3 regions of the Streptomyces sp. NPDC046931 genome follow, and region 3 is predicted to be linked to each of the others. Evidence: riboswitches for the same ligand, from Rfam matches in the RefSeq annotation. Region 3 holds a riboswitch; each other region holds the start of a gene.

Region 1 (4,975 bases), on a different contig from region 3:
CTGGCGTGGATAGGCGCCGGTCTTGTCGGCGAGGCCGACCCGGCCGAGGAGTTCGCGCGCGAGTTCCAGGGCCTCGGGCTTGCCGAGCTTCCTGGTGGCGACCGGCGCGGCGGCCACGTTGTCGAGGACGGTCAGGTGCGGGAAGAGGTTGAAGTTCTGGAAGACGAAGCCGATCCGGGCGCGCTGGGTGAGGATGGCCCTCTCGCTCAGCTCCTTCAGCCTCCCCCAGCCTTCGGCCGGGGGGACCCCCCTCTCCCTTCGGTCGCCTTGCCGCTTCACGCCGATCAGTTCGCCGTTGATGCTGACGTAGCCGATCTCGGGCTTCTCCAGATGGTTGATGACCCGCAGCAGGGTGGACTTCCCGGAGCCGGACGGCCCGAGGATGACGGTGACCTCGCCGGGGCGGACGGTCAGGTCGATGCCGTTCAACACCGGGTGGGTGCCGTACCACTTGTGCACGTCGTGCACCTCGACGGTGGCGGGCTCGACGCCGGCCAGGGCTTCGAGGGTCTCGGCGGTCATACGGCGGCCTCCCGGCGGATGCGGACCCGCAGGTCGGTGAGACCGGTGCGGAGCCTCTGCAGCGGTGTCGGCGGCAGGGTGCGGGTGGCACCGCGGGCGTAGTACCGCTCGACGTAGAACTGGATGACGGAGACGACGCTGGTCAGGACGAGGTACCAGACGGTGACGACAAGCAGCAGCGGCACGATGTCGCCGGGGTAGGTGGAGCCCATGGACTGGGCGGTGCCGAACAGGTCGAGCAGGGAGACGTAGAAGACCAGCGAGGTGCCCTTGATCAGGCCGATGAGCTGGTTGACGTAGTTCGGGACGATCGAACGCAGCGCCTGCGGAAAGACGATCTTCCGGAACTGGTAGCTCTTCGGCAGACCGAGCGCGGAGGCTGCCTCGTGCTGGCCCTGGTCGACGGAGAGGATGCCGCCGCGCACGACCTCGGCGGCGTAGGCGGCCTCGTTGAGGCTGAGGCCGACGACGGCGACGGCCATGTCGGTGGCGAGCCGGGACTCGTCGAAGGTGAAGAAGGCCGGGCCGAAGGGGACACCGATACTCAGCGTCTTGTACAGGGCGCTGAGGTTGTAGAGGAAGATCAGCACCACGATGAGCGGTATGGAGCGCAGCGCCCAGACGTAGGTCCAGCTGACCGCGCGCAGCACTGGGCTCTTCGACAGCCGGGCCAGGGCCAGCAGGATGCCGCCGAGGAGGCCCAGCACCGCGCTGTAGGCGGTGACTTCGAGGGTGATGAGGAGTCCGTCGAGGATGTTCGGCCGCAGGAACCAGTAGCCGAAGCGGTCCCATTGGTAGAAGGGGTTGGAGACCAGTCCGTGGACGAACTGGGCGGCCAGGACCAGGACTGCCGCTGTGGCGATCCAGCGTCCTGGACTCCGTAGCGGCAGGACTCGCTGGGCAGTGAGGGCTTGCCGACGTTCGTCGGCGGTCGGCGCTTCCGGGAGGGTGACGGTGGCGCCAGGGGGTTCACTCATGGTGGGCTCCGGCTGGGTGGGAACACCCCGGAAGCGCGGCGGCGTGCGGGGGCGCGGACGACGGCGAGGTACCGGGGGCGTGGAGGACGACGGCACACCGCGCGGGCGGTGTCGGTCAGGAGATGCGGGGGCTGCGGTGAGGTGTCAGCCCCGGCAGCGGGCGCTGCCCGGTGCGGTACACAGTGCGCTGTTCACGCGGAGCAGATCGACGGCGCGATCGGCGACGAGGGGGTTCGGGTACGGCTGTACGCAGCCCTGCGGGCGGCGTGTCGCCGTCCTGGGAGCTGCGTACATGGCGTCACCGTCACTGTTCCGGCCCTGTGGGCCTCGCGCTTACCGATACGTCATCGGTCCGGTCGTCACCTGGGGCACCCCACCGCGGTGCGAGGGTTGCCGGTCAGCCAGCCAGGGCTTGTCGCTGACACTCATGACCGTTCTGGGCACGTAGTCAAGACAATGGCCCGAACGAATGTCAACTCCGGTCCACCAGGTGGAACTGGCCCCGGGCCGGGAGTGCTGGCCTCAGGCCTTGCAGTCGAGCTGATGCCCCGGCACGCCAGCGCTCGCCCCGGGCAATCGCTTCCGCCCGGCGAGGGTCGTCGGCGTAGCGGAAGATCCGGCCGGCGAACACGACCACTCGTTCCTTGTCGCCGACCCGGTAGTCGGCGTACCGGCCTCCCTCCGGGGAGAGACCGTCTGCCAGCGCCTCGGCCAGCGGGGCGTCATCCTCGGCGTCACTCTCGGGCATCGATGTCAGGACCTAATGGGCTGAGTGTGCCGCCCAGTCCAGGATCTGGACGGCCGCTCCGGCTGCCTCCAGGCCCCGGCACCGGGCGTGGTGACGGCGTTCGATGCCGTCGAGGTCGAGGTGGGCACCGAAGGCCGGGTGAGCGGCCAGGCGGCGGGCGTAGGCCCACAGCACCGGGTGGTCGGCGATGCGCTGGACCGCGGCGGCGTCGAGGTGGTTGCGGTGCACGGTGTCGAGCTGGACCAGGGCCACCCACAACTCGACGTCTGCCACGGTGACTTCGTCACGGATCACGTACGTACGTCCGACGAGCCAGCGCTCCAGCGCGCCCAGCGTCTCCAGCAGCGTCCCGAGTGCCGCGTCGCGCTCCGCCTGCCCGCCGTCGGCCGAACCGGCACGCTGAGCCGCCTCGTCCATGCTCTGCGCGCACATCCGCTCGACGGCCTCGATCTCCGACTCGGCGCCGCACGGGTAGAGCGAGAGGCCGTCGGTGCCGAAGCGGCGGGCCAGATCACGCATGATGTCCGGGGCGTGAGTGCTCACGATCCGTCCGGACCAGTCGTCGCTGAGGACCGGAGCGACGGCCGGACCGATGTACCGGTGGGCACTCGCCTCGTACAGCGGGCGCAGAGCCGAGTGACCATCCTCGGGACAGTCGGGCACGGCCGGCAGGAAAGTCGCCGGACATACGGTGTCCAGACCGAGCAAACTGTGTACGACGGCGATGCGGAGGCCGTCGGGAGAGGCCGTCGACAGATAGAGGCGGTAGCGGCCCGGAACGGCGTAGTGGCCGCTGCGCGCGTCCCTGCCGATTCGGCCGCGGAATGCGGGCACGGGCTGGGCGGTGACGCGGGCGGCCTGCGGTGTGACGGTCATGACTCTCCCGGGGAGCGGGCGCGGACGTACGCGCGGCGGAAACGACGTCGGCCGAGGGAGCAGGGCTCACCGGTGCGCACCGGAGGGGACTACACCTCAGGGCGCCCCCTCAAGGGAAACGGGGACGCCGTCGGCGCGGGACGGGCCCGGCTCAGCCCTGGAGCCTGATCGCGCTGCAGACGCGCTCCAGGTCGATGTGGCGGCGGGAGGTGAGGAGGAGAGGCGGGCGGCTCACTCGGACAGCGGCCGGATCAAAGCGCCTCATGCTTCCCTACCCGTTCACTAGGATTCCCCGATTGAGTGTCGATCCGACACGACACCGACGTCAAGAGGTCCGTCCCGCATCGCGGATGCCTGGGTGGACGGCAGCCCCGCCCGACGCCGCGTTCACACCGATCTACGTCTTGTACAGGCCCTCGCCAGCAGCGCGGGCGGACTCCCGCCGCTCCGGGAAGTGGATGCGGCGGGAGTCGCGATCGGGTCAGCCAGGGGAAGCTGGTCGGACCCGGAAAGCCGGTCAGTCATGGAACTGGTTCGCGGGAACCGCAAGCCCGTAGTGCTCCCGCAGGGTCGTGCCCTCGTACTCCTCGCGGAACAGGCCCTTGCCGCGCAGGATCGGCAGCACGTGCTCGGCGAAGGCCGCCAGACCCGACGGCAGGGCGGGCGCCATGATGTTGAACCCGTCTGCCGCGGCGCCCTCGAACCAGGCGATGATCGTGTCCGCGACCTGCTCGGGTGTGCCGACGAACTCGAAGTGGCCGCGTCCGCCCCCGAGCCGGGAAATGATCTGCCGGACCGTCAGCTTCTCGCGCACCGCGAGGTCGATGATCAGGTCGGAGCGGCTCTGCGAGCCTTCCAGCTTCGGCCTGGCGAGGATGAAGTCCGGCAGTGGCTCGTCGAGCCGGAAGACGGACGGAGCCGTTTCAAACACGGCGGCCAGCTGGCGCAGTCCGTACTCCGGGACGCGCAGCTCGTCGAACTGCCGTGCAAGCGCCCGGGCCTCCTCTTCGGTCGACCCGATGTACGGGACGATGCCCGGCAGAACGATCACGCCGTCGGGATCCCGCCCCGCGGCTCTGGTCCGTGCCTTGATGTCGGCGTAGAAGGCGGCGGCGCGCTCGTACGTCGTGTGCGCGGTGAAGATCGCCTCGGCGTGGCGGGCCGCGAAGTCCTTGCCGTCCTCGGAGGAGCCGGCCTGGACGAGCAGCGGATAGCCCTGCGGTGGACGCTGGACGTTGAGCGGGCCGGCCACCTTGAAGTACCTGCCCTGGTGGCCGAGCCGGTGCAGGCGGGCGGGGTCGGCGTAGCGTCCGGTGGTCTTGTCCGCGATGACGGCCTCGGACTCCCAGCTGTCCCACAGCGCCTCGGCGACCGTCAGGAACTCGTCGGCGCGGGCGTAGCGTTCGGCGTGGCCGGGGCGGTCGTCGAGGCCGAAGTTGGCGGCCTCGTCGGCCCCTGCCGAGGTGACGATGTTCCAGCCGGCGCGGCCGCCGCTGACGTGGTCGACGGACGCGAGCCTGCGGGCGAGGTTGTACGGCTCGTTGTACGTCGACGAGACGGTGGCGATGAGGCCGATCCTGTTGGTGGCCTGGGACAGCGCAGTCAGCAGCGTCAGCGGCTCCAGCTGGCCCGGCGGCCGGAACTCGCCGGTGCCGATGAGGGCGGGGCCGTCCGCGAGGAACAGCGAGTCGAACTTGGCGCTCTCGGCGAGCTGTGCCAGCTCGATCCAGTGCCGCAGGTCGAAGTCGGCCCGGGGGTTGCTGTGCGGGAGCCGCCAGGCCGCCTCGTGGTGGCCCGCTTCCATGAGGAAGGCGTTGAGGTGGAGCTGCCGTCCGGCGCTCATGAGGTGACC
Region 2 (4,975 bases), on a different contig from region 3:
ACTTCCTTGACCAGCTCGGCGCCGATCTTCTCGTACGGGTCCTCGAGCTCGATCTCCTTGGCGATGGAGACACCATCGTTGGTGATCGTGGGGGCGCCCCACTTCTTCTCGAGGACGACGTTGCGGCCCTTGGGGCCGAGCGTCACCTTCACGGCGTCCGCGAGCTGGTTCATGCCGCGCTCGAGGCCGCGCCGCGCCTCCTCGTCGAACGCGATGATCTTGGCCATGTGAAGTGGTCCCTCCAGGACTGGGGGTGATTCCTTCGGACCGCGCCCGCGCCCGCGACGGACGGCCCCGGCCGGAGGTTCCTTGCCCCACCCGGCCCGCGGCCTCACCGACCCGGTCCATCTTTGTCACTCTCACCTTCAGAGTGCTAACGCCAATGATTAGCACTCGGCCCCCCCGAGTGCAAGGCGCGCCGACGAAGCGGGCTCGATGAGGGGTGGTGGCCGGGTGGCGGTTGGGCGCAGGGCGCGCCCGCGAAGCGGGGTCGTCGAGAGGGGCGCGCGTGCGGTTCTGCCGCACCCCCTCACACCTCACCCCGCCCGGCCCCGGACAGACCGAGGGGCCCGTACCCCATGGGATACGAGCCCCTCGACACGTCGAACAGTTCAGTCGTCGGCGCGCAACCTCAGCCTGCCAGGCGGACCATGTCCGCCTGCGGCCCCTTCTGACCCTGCGAGATCTCGAACTCGACCCGCTGACCCTCTTCCAGGGTGCGGTAGCCGTCCATCTGAATCGCGCTGTAGTGGACGAATACATCCGCACCACCGTCGACCGCGATGAAGCCGTACCCCTTCTCCGCGTTGAACCACTTGACGGTGCCCTGAGCCATGCCTAACTCCCCTATTACTGGCCCTTGCACAGATCCACACTTCGCGGATCCGGGTCAGACCTCACCCCCCAACGGTTGGGGGCGTGCGCCGGAACGCGTCGACCGCGGCTGAATGTATCTGTCCAACTGCCGTCTGCAACAGGTCAATCGGACGAGAAATCCGGGCATGACCGGTCGGGAATGTACGAAGAATTCACCTGAATTCAGGGCAAGTCGGGCCCGACAAAAGGAATGGATGGCGTAAAAGCCCCGCCTACTTTGGCTGCTTCTAGTCGGGTGGGCCGCAGGGGCCGGCGGCGTCCGCCGGAGGGACCGGGAACGCGTTCCCCAACTGTACCGCGCTCAACCATACAGAATTGCCCCCTCCGCTTCTCTCACGGAGAGGGCAATTCGATGAACTCTCGGTGTTGTCGTTACCGAGGGTAATGGTCGTACGGGAGGTGAGCGGCCGTCAGCCGCCCGCGACCGCCGGGATGATGGAGACGCCCGCACCGTCCGGCGTCGCCGTGTCCAGACCCTGCTCGAAACGCACGTCGTCGTCGTTGACGTACACGTTGACGAAGCGGCGCAGCTTGCCCTGGTCGTCCAGGACGCGGGCGGCGATGCCGGTGTGGTTCTTCTCCAGGTCGGCGATGACCTCGGCGAGGGTCGTGCCCTCGGCGGCGACCTCGGCCCGGCCCCCGGTGTAGGTGCGCAGGATGGTGGGGATGCGAACGGTCACGCTCATGCGAGGCCAGCCTCTCGGAAGGAGTCCAGGGTCGGACGGATCGTCGCGGTGAGGCCGGTGCCCGCCACCGCGTCCAGGGTCTTCAGGCCGTCGCCGGTGTTGAGGACGACGGTCGTCTTCGTCGGGTCGAGGACACCGCTCTCGATCAGCTTGCGTGTCACGCCCACCGTCACACCGCCCGCCGTCTCCGCGAAGATGCCCTCCGTACGGGCGAGCAGCTTGATGGCGTCCACGATCTGCTCGTCCGTCACGTCCTCCACGGCCCCGCCGGTGCGGCGCGCGATGTCGAGGACGTAGGGACCGTCCGCCGGGTTGCCGATCGCCAGCGACTTGGCGATCGTGTCGGGCTTCTGCGGCCGTACGACGTCGTGGCCCGCCTTGAACGCGGTGGACACCGGCGAGCAGCCCTCGGCCTGCGCACCGAAGATCTTGTACGGACGGTCCTCGACCAGCCCGAGCTTGATCAGCTCCTGGAGCCCCTTGTCGATCTTCGTGAGCTGGGAGCCGGAGGCGATCGGGACCACGATCTGGTCCGGCAGCCGCCAGCCCAGCTGCTCGGCGATCTCGTACGCCAGAGTCTTGGACCCCTCCGCGTAGTACGGACGCAGATTGACGTTGACGAAGCCCCAGCCCTCGCCGGCCGGGTCGCCGATCAGCTCCGAGCAGAAGCGGTTCACATCGTCGTAGTTGCCCTCGATGCCGACCAGCTCGCCGCCGTAGACCGCGGCCATGACGACCTTGCCCTGCTCCAGGTCGTGCGGGATGAACACGCAGGAGCGAAAGCCGGCCCGGGCCGCCGCGGCGCCGACCGCGCCCGCCAGGTTGCCGGTGGAGGAGCAGGAGAGGGTGGTGAAGCCGAAGACACGCGCCGCCTCCAGCGCCTGGGCGACCACGCGGTCCTTGAAGGAGTGCGTCGGGTTGCCGGAGTCGTCCTTCACATACAGCCCGCCGGTCACGCCCAGCTCGCGCGCCAGGTTGTCGGCCTTGACCAGCTTGGTCCAGCCCGGGTTGAGGTTCGGCTTGTCGGCGACGTCCGCCGGGACGGGCAGCAGCGGCGCGTAGCGCCAGATGTTCGCGGGGCCCGCCTCGATGCGCTTGCGCAGTTCCTCGGTGTCGTAGCCCGAGAAGTCGTAGGCGATCTCCAGCGGGCCGAAACACTCCTCGCAGGCGAAGACCGGGCCGAGCGGCACCCGATGGCCGCACTCACGGCAGGACAGGGCCTTTGCCGGACCGAGGTTCACGGAGTCGGTGGGGGTTGCAACTGTCTGCACAGCCATGTCAGGCGAGGCCCTTTCTCCTCATCTTCCTCACGACGCATCTCGCCGTGAGACGGATTTGGCACCTTCCCTAGCCGGGAGCCTCGCGGTGGAAGACGAGAATCGGCTGGAGGGTTGCCGGGGCTTCATCGGGCCGTGTCCCTCTGCCCCTCTGGATGAGCTGTATGCGGTTGTTTCACTGGTGATGAGCGGCGGCGACCCACGACATGCGATGGTCACCGGCGTTGTTCAAGACTGTAACCGAAGGCCACGACAGTTGAGATAGTCGTCCGAACCGCGAGATGGATCACCACATGTGAGGAGCCGCAGACTGTGCTGGAAGAAGTCGAGCGCTGGCTGAGCACCCGCTCCTGGTCCGTGGCCGATCGCCCGCTCCATCAGATCCTGGCCGCCAAACGCTCCTCTGGCTCGTCGGTCAGCGTCGTGCTGCCCGCGCTCAACGAGGAGGAGACGGTCGGCGAGATCGTCGCCGTCATCCGCCACGACCTCATGCAGCAGGTGCCGCTCGTCGACGAGATCGTCGTCGTCGACTCGGGCTCCACGGACCGTACCTCCGAGGTGGCCGCGGCGGCCGGCGCGACGGTGGTGCACCGCGACGCCATCCTGCCGCGCATCCCCGCCGTGCCCGGCAAGGGCGAGGTGCTGTGGCGCTCCCTCCTGGTCACCCGCGGGGACATCATCTGCTTCGTCGACGCGGACCTGAGGGAGTTCTCCTCGGACTTCGTCTCCGGGATCGTGGGCCCGCTGCTCACCGAACCGGGGGTGCACCTCGTGAAGGCGATGTACGACCGGCCGCTGACCCCGGCCGGTGAGCACGCCCCCGGCACGGCCGCGGCGGGCCAGGGCGGCCGTGTCACCGAGCTGATGGCCCGCCCGCTGCTCAATATGCACTGGCCTCAGCTGGCCGGCTTCGTACAGCCGCTCGGCGGCGAGTACGCCGCCCGCCGCTCCCTGCTGGAACGGATCCCGTTCCCGGTCGGGTACGGCGTGGAGCTGGGCATGCTGGTCGACGCCCTGCACCTGGTGGGCCTGGACGCGCTGGCCCAGGTCGATGTCGGCGTGCGCCTCCACCGCCACCAGGGCGGTCAGGCGCTCGGCCGTATGGCCGCGGCGATCTACCGCACCGCACAGCTGCGGCTGGCCCGCGGCCATCTGATCCGCCCCGCCCTCACCCAGTTCGAGCGCGTCGAGGGCGGCTTCGAGCCACGGACTTACGCGGTGGACACGGAGGAGCGGCCGCCGATGACGGAGATCACGGAGTACGCGAACCGGCGGGCGGCCTGAGCCTTCGCCTCCGCCGGCGACGGCCTGCGGCCGTCACGCCGCCGGTCGTATACGGCTCCGCATACGGCCGAAGGGAACGTTTGAGCGTTTTCGCCTCGGGCTAGGTTTCGTGGCATGGTTTCGAATGCGGCTTCCGTTCTCGTGGCGTCCAACCGCGGCCCGGTCTCGTACGCGCTGGACGAGACCGGACGGCTCACCGCCAGGCGCGGCGGGGGCGGACTGGTCTCCGGCCTGTCGGCGATCGGCCCCGGCACGGACGCGGTGTGGGTCTGCTCGGCGCTGAACGACAGCGATCGGGAGGCCGTACGGCGCACGGGCGGTGCGCTCGATCCGGCCGACACCGGCGGCCAGCGCGTACGGATGCTCGACATCGACGCGCAGATGCACGCCGACGCGTACAACGGCATCGCGAACTCGGTCCTGTGGTTCGTGCACCACATGCTGTACCAGACGCCGATGGAGCCGGTCTTCGACGCGGAGTTCCGGCGGCAGTGGGCGGCGTACGAGAGATACAACCGGGCGTTCGCCGAGGCGCTGGCGCAGGAGGCGGCCGAGGGCGCGGCGGTCCTGGTCCAGGACTACCACCTCACCCTGACTCCCCGGATGCTCCGCGAGCTGAGGCCCGACCTGCGGATCGGCCACTTCTCGCACACGCCGTGGGCGCCGCCGGAGTACTTCCGGCTGCTGCCCGACGACATCGCCGCGCAGGTGCTCGGCGGGATCCTGGGCGCGGACCGGGCGGCGTTCCTCACCGAGCGGTGGGCGGGCGCGTTCACGGACTGCTGTCATGCGGTCCTCGGCCCGGGCATCCCCGCCGGCACCCGCATCGGTGTCCACGGGCTGGGGGCCGAC
Region 3 (4,975 bases):
GCCCGAAGTCTCCACCATCCGTCACCCCAATGCCTGTGCGGGGCCGCCTCCCTCAGGAGCCGGCACCCGGCCTGTCCACGAGCTCCACCTGGTCCAGTGCGTTGCACCAACGGCAACGCACCGACTCGATGGTCTCACTGACCACCTTGCGCTCCTCGACCTTCGGCTCCCCGGCCAGATCGAGGTGCACATACTCGACGACCTTCGACGAGCGGGTCACGTCGAACCGGGTGAGGTTGCCGCAGAGTGTGCAGCGCCAGCGGGTCGTCTCGGTCGGCAGGGGAACCGTCATCGTCGCTGTCTTCCCTCTTCTTCCAGTCTCCGTGATGCGCCAGTTTCCCTGGAGCATGTGGGTCGTAACCCTACGGCCTGGCAGGGAGTCGCCGCCCGCCCCTATCCCACGGCGAGGCACTCTGTGCCGATCGGTCCGGTTACGCCATGCTCTGTCCCATGATCAGCACCTGGAGCAGGACGGCCGGCAGGGCGCTGCGAGGACAGCCGGCGCCGATGACGTACGGACTGATCATCCTGTGCTGTCTGATCTTCGCGCTGGGACCGGCCTCGGGCCTGAATCCGGCGTACGGCAGGGGCGACGAGCTGCTCGCCGCCCAGCAGGCCTATTTCACCCGCTGGGGCGTGGTGCCCACGGAGCTGTTCAGCGGGGCCCCGCGGGCCGTCCTCACGCCCGCGACGGCACTGTTCGTGCACGGCAGCTGGGTGCATCTGCTCGGCAACATACTGTTCCTCTATGTCTTCGGGGCGATGACCGAGGAGCGGATGGGCCATCTGGAGTTCGCCCTGTTCTACGGGGGCTGCGGCTTTCTCGCGCTGCTCGGGTATGCGGCGGCCAACGCCGACTCCGCACAGACGCTGGTCGGGGCCTCCGGGGCGATCTCCGCGGTGCTCGGCGCGTTCCTGTTCCTTTTCCCCGGAGCCAGGGTGACCAGTCTCTTCCCGTTCCTCTTCTTCCTGCCGCTGCGCTTTCCCGCCTGGGTGGTGCTGCCGTTCTGGGCGACGCTCCAGTGGATCGCGGCGGGCCGCGCCGGTCAGGGCCCGGGCGTCGCCTACCTGGCCCACCTGGTGGGCTTCGCGCTGGGCTTCCTCTATGCCTGGGTGCGCTACGGCAGTACGAGTAGGGTGAAACCTCCAGCCCAGGCCCCCGAGGGAGAACGCCAGCCGTGATCACCGCGATCGTGCTCATCAAGACCAGCGTGGACCGGATCCCCGAGATCGCCGAGTCGATCGCCGCGCTGGACTCCGTCAGCGAGGTCTTCTCGGTCACCGGCACCTACGACCTCATCGCCATGGTCCGGGTGAAGGCGCACGACGATCTGGCGGACGTCATCCCCGGCCGGATCAGCAAGATCCCCGGCGTCCTGGCCACGGATACGCATGTCGCCTTTCGCACGTACTCCCAGCACGATCTGGAGGCGGCGTTCGCGATCGGGCTCGACAACTAGCCTGGGGCGCGGCGGCGCCTCCCGCACGGCGCACGGCCCGTCACCGTGGGCGCGCAGGCGGACGGTGACGGGACCCGCGGTCAGACCGCCGGAACGCACCGCCCGTCCTGCGTGCGGTACTTCCACTGCGCGCCGTCCCTGACCAGTTCCCCGACCGCCCGGACGAAACGCTCCACATGCTCGTCGGGCGTGCCCGCGCCGAAGCTGACGCGGATGGCGTTCAGGGACCTCTCGCCGGGTGCGGCCTCGGGGGCCCCGCACTCGCCCTGGGTGCCCGGGTCGCCGCCCAGCAGGGTGCGCACCAGCGGGTGGGCGCAGAAGAGACCGTCCCGGACGCCGATGCCGTACTCGGCGGAGAGCGCGGCGGCGAAGTGGGAGCTGTTCCAGCCCTCCACGACGAACGACAGGACGCCGACCCGGGGGGCGTCGTCACCGAAGAGGGAGAGCACCTTGACCTGCGGGATCCGGGCGAGCCCTGCCCTGACCTCGCGGACGAGGTGCTGTTCACGGGCGACGAGCGCCTCGAAGCCTGCTTCCGTGAGGGCCTTGCAGGCGGAGGCGATGGAGTAGGCGCCGATCACGTTGGGCGAACCGGCCTCGTGCCGGGCGGCGGTCTCGTGCCACTCGACGTCCACTCCCCCGTCCGTGCGCCGGGTGACCTTGCGGCTGGCGCCGCCGCCCGCGAGGTACGGCTCGGCCTCGCGCAGCCAGTCGGAGCGGCCCGCCAGCACGCCGGAGCCGAAGGGGGCGTACAGCTTGTGGCCGGAGAAGGCGACCCAGTCCACGTCGAGGTCCCTGACCGACACGGGGTGGTGCGGGGCCAGCTGGGCGGCGTCCAGGACGATACGGGCGCCGTGGGCGTGGGCGGCCGCCGCGAGCTCCCGTACGGGCCACAGCTCACCGGTGACGTTGGAGGCTCCGGTGACACAGACGAGGGCCGGGCCGTGAGGTTCGCGGTCCGCCAGGGCGCGCCCCAGGGTGGTGACGGCCTGCTGCGGGGAGCGCGGGGCGTCGAGGAAGGTCACCCGGGCGTCGCGCCAGGGCAGCAGTGAGGCGTGGTGCTCCGTCTCGAAGACGAAGACCTGGCAGCCGGCCGGCAGGGTGGCGGCGAGAAGGTTGAGCGAGTCGGTGGTGGACCGGGTGAAGACCACCTGGTCGCCCTCGCGGCAGTCGAGGAACTCTGCGACGGTCCGGCGCGCGTTCTCGAAGAGATCGGTGGACAGCTGCGACAGGTACCCGGCACCGCGGTGGACGCTGCCGTAGTACGGCGCGTACGCCGCCACGTCGTCCCAGACCCGCTGGAGCGCCGGGGCGCTGGCCGCGTAGTCGAGCGCGGCGTAGGTGACTTCCCCGCCCGTGACGAGCGGGACGCTGACATCCCGGCCCAGAACGGGCAGCGGGGCACAAACGGACTGGTCGGCGGCAAGGGTGGAGACGGACATGAGCGCACTCCCGTGAAGGCAGATGGGATCACCGCGCCGGAGGGCACGCACAACGGCGCGCGGCTGCCTCGACGGCGCGGGAAAAGGAAAAGAGGGGGAAGAAGGTGATGCGGAGGCGGGGCTCTGCGGCCCTAGCGCATTCGCTTGCTCACGGAAGGCTCCCTCGAACGACCAGGACCCCTGGCCCCACGCTCATCCACCGGCGTGTGAGGGGTCCGCGCTTGCCGTAGACCTCGCTGCCTACGGCCCGGTCTTCACCCGGGGCACCCCGCCACGGACGGAGGGTTGCCGGACAGCCGGCCGGGGCCGAGTGGCTGTCGCTCATGACCTGGACAGGACGCTACGGGAGGTGATCGCCCGGCCGCAACTCCGTCCGGATGCCGGGATGTGGGGCGCGCGTCCCCGCCGGGACGGGACGCCACGGCGAAAGACGGGGAGCGGCGAAAGGGAGGGGAGCCTGGCCGTGCCGGGCTCCCCCCGCCGTGCGCGCCATACGGTGCTAGCGGTTGCTCGCGGCCACCCAGCGTTCCAGGGTCCGCTTCGCGGCCCCCGAGTCGATCGACTCCGCCGCCTTCTCCATCCCGGCGCGGAGCTGCTCGGCCAGTGGTGCTCCCGTCGGCTCCAGGGCCACCAGGGCGGCCGCCGAGTTCAGCAGCACGGTGTCCCGGACGGGCCCCGTCTCACCGTCCAGCAGCCGCCGCGCGACCTCCGCGTTGTACGACGCGTCGGCGCCCCGCAGGGCCTCCACCGGCACCAGCTCGATGCCGACGTCGCGGGGGTCGAAGGACTCCTCGGTGACCTTGCCGTCGCGCACCACCCACACCCGTGAGGTCGAGGTCGTCGTCAGCTCGTCCAGTCCGTCGTCCCCCCGGAAGACCAGGGAGGAGTTCCCGCGTTCGGCGAGCACTCCCGCCACGATCGGCGCCATCCGCGGGTCCGCGACACCCACCGCCTGCGCCCTCACCCGTGCCGGGTTGGTCAGCGGGCCGAGGACGTTGAACGTCGTACGGATGCCGAGCTGTCCGCGCGCTGCGGCCACATGCCGCAGCGCCGGGTGGAACTTCACCGCGAAACAGAAGGTGATCCCGGCCTCCTCGGCCACCTCGGCCACCCGCTGCACCGTCAGCTCGAGATTGACACCGAGCTTCTCCAGCACGTCCGAGGCCCCGGACGCGGAGGACGCGGCCCGGTTGCCGTGCTTGACGACCTTGGCGCCCGTGCCGGCCACCACGATCGACGACATCGTGGAGATGTTCACCGTCTTCGCGCCGTCGCCGCCCGTACCGACGATGTCCACCGTCGGCCCCGGAACCTCGATGACATTGGCGTGCTCGTACATGGTCCGGACCAGACCGGTGATCTCCTCCACCGTCTCGCCCTTGGCGCGCAGCGCCACCGCGAACCCGGCGATCTGCGCGTCCGTGGCCTCACCACGCATGATGCGGTCCATCGCCCAGGCCGTGTCGTCCGCGCTCTGGTCACGGCCGTCCAGCAGCCCGTTCAGCACCTGGGGCCAGGAACGGCCCGCCGCGGTGTCGCCTCCTGCGGGGGTCACAGCGCTCATAAGCCGCTCCTGGGTCGGTGTCCCGGACGGGACGCACATCTCGAACAGGTCCACCCTATCCAGCCCGGGGCACGGCAAAGGGCCCCGTCCGGGGAGGACGGGGCCCTTCGACCGTGGCGTGGCGCGCGCAGCGATCAGTGGTGGCCGTGGCCGCTCGTGATCTCCTTGTACTCCTCGACCGTCGGCTTGGGGATCTGGTTGTCCTCGCCGTAGTAGGCGTTGCTCAGCTTGGCACGCAGCTTCTCCGAGCCCTTGATCTTCCGCTCGACGCCGTTCTCGTCGACCGTCGGGCCGATCTCGGCCGGCTTGTACTGCTCGTGCGCCGTGAGCGTGTGCAGCGCCTCCTGGCTGAGCGGCTCGTGGACCTCGATGAACTCACCGTGCGGCAGCCGCTTGATGATGCCCGACTCGCGGCCGTGCAGCACCTTGTCGCGGTCGCGGCGCTGGAGGCCGAGGCAGATCCGCTTGGTGGCGATGAACACGAGCACCGGCACCACGAAGAAGGCGAT

What was found. Region 3 has a riboswitch for S-adenosylmethionine ahead of ABZ876_RS07365 (aminotransferase class V-fold PLP-dependent enzyme). Riboswitches for the same ligand answer to the same signal wherever they lie in the genome.
Region 1: another riboswitch for S-adenosylmethionine. It lies ahead of ABZ876_RS17630 (amino acid ABC transporter permease); the one in region 3 lies ahead of ABZ876_RS07365 (aminotransferase class V-fold PLP-dependent enzyme).
Region 2: another riboswitch for S-adenosylmethionine. It lies ahead of thrC (threonine synthase); the one in region 3 lies ahead of ABZ876_RS07365 (aminotransferase class V-fold PLP-dependent enzyme).

Annotation. Positions count from the first base shown of each region.
Region 1 covers NZ_JBEYWX010000008.1:259,419-264,393, reverse strand. Annotated here, with positions in the region: gene ABZ876_RS17635 (amino acid ABC transporter ATP-binding protein) at 1-522, opposite strand, end outside; gene ABZ876_RS17630 (amino acid ABC transporter permease) at 519-1,499, opposite strand; SAM riboswitch class IV at 1,824-1,932, opposite strand; gene ABZ876_RS17625 (hypothetical protein) at 1,972-2,247, opposite strand; gene ABZ876_RS17620 (glutathione S-transferase C-terminal domain-containing protein) at 2,260-3,123, opposite strand; gene ABZ876_RS17615 (LLM class flavin-dependent oxidoreductase) at 3,641-4,966, opposite strand; gene ABZ876_RS17610 (aliphatic sulfonate ABC transporter substrate-binding protein) at 4,963-4,975, opposite strand, start outside.
Region 2 covers NZ_JBEYWX010000004.1:407,950-412,924, forward strand. Annotated here, with positions in the region: gene groL (chaperonin GroEL) at 1-227, opposite strand, end outside; gene ABZ876_RS11565 (cold-shock protein) at 632-835, opposite strand; gene ABZ876_RS11570 (MoaD/ThiS family protein) at 1,287-1,562, opposite strand; gene thrC (threonine synthase) at 1,559-2,839, opposite strand; SAM riboswitch class I at 2,858-3,001, opposite strand; gene ABZ876_RS11580 (glucosyl-3-phosphoglycerate synthase) at 3,152-4,123, shown strand; gene ABZ876_RS11585 (trehalose-6-phosphate synthase) at 4,238-4,975, shown strand, end outside.
Region 3 covers NZ_JBEYWX010000003.1:37,718-42,692, reverse strand. Annotated here, with positions in the region: gene ABZ876_RS07385 (NYN domain-containing protein) at 1-18, opposite strand, end outside; gene ABZ876_RS07380 (hypothetical protein) at 53-292, opposite strand; gene ABZ876_RS07375 (rhomboid family intramembrane serine protease) at 451-1,182, shown strand; gene ABZ876_RS07370 (Lrp/AsnC ligand binding domain-containing protein) at 1,179-1,460, shown strand; gene ABZ876_RS07365 (aminotransferase class V-fold PLP-dependent enzyme) at 1,541-2,902, opposite strand; SAM riboswitch class IV at 3,115-3,231, opposite strand; gene trpD (anthranilate phosphoribosyltransferase) at 3,402-4,466, opposite strand; gene ABZ876_RS07355 (cytochrome bc complex cytochrome b subunit) at 4,601-4,975, opposite strand, start outside.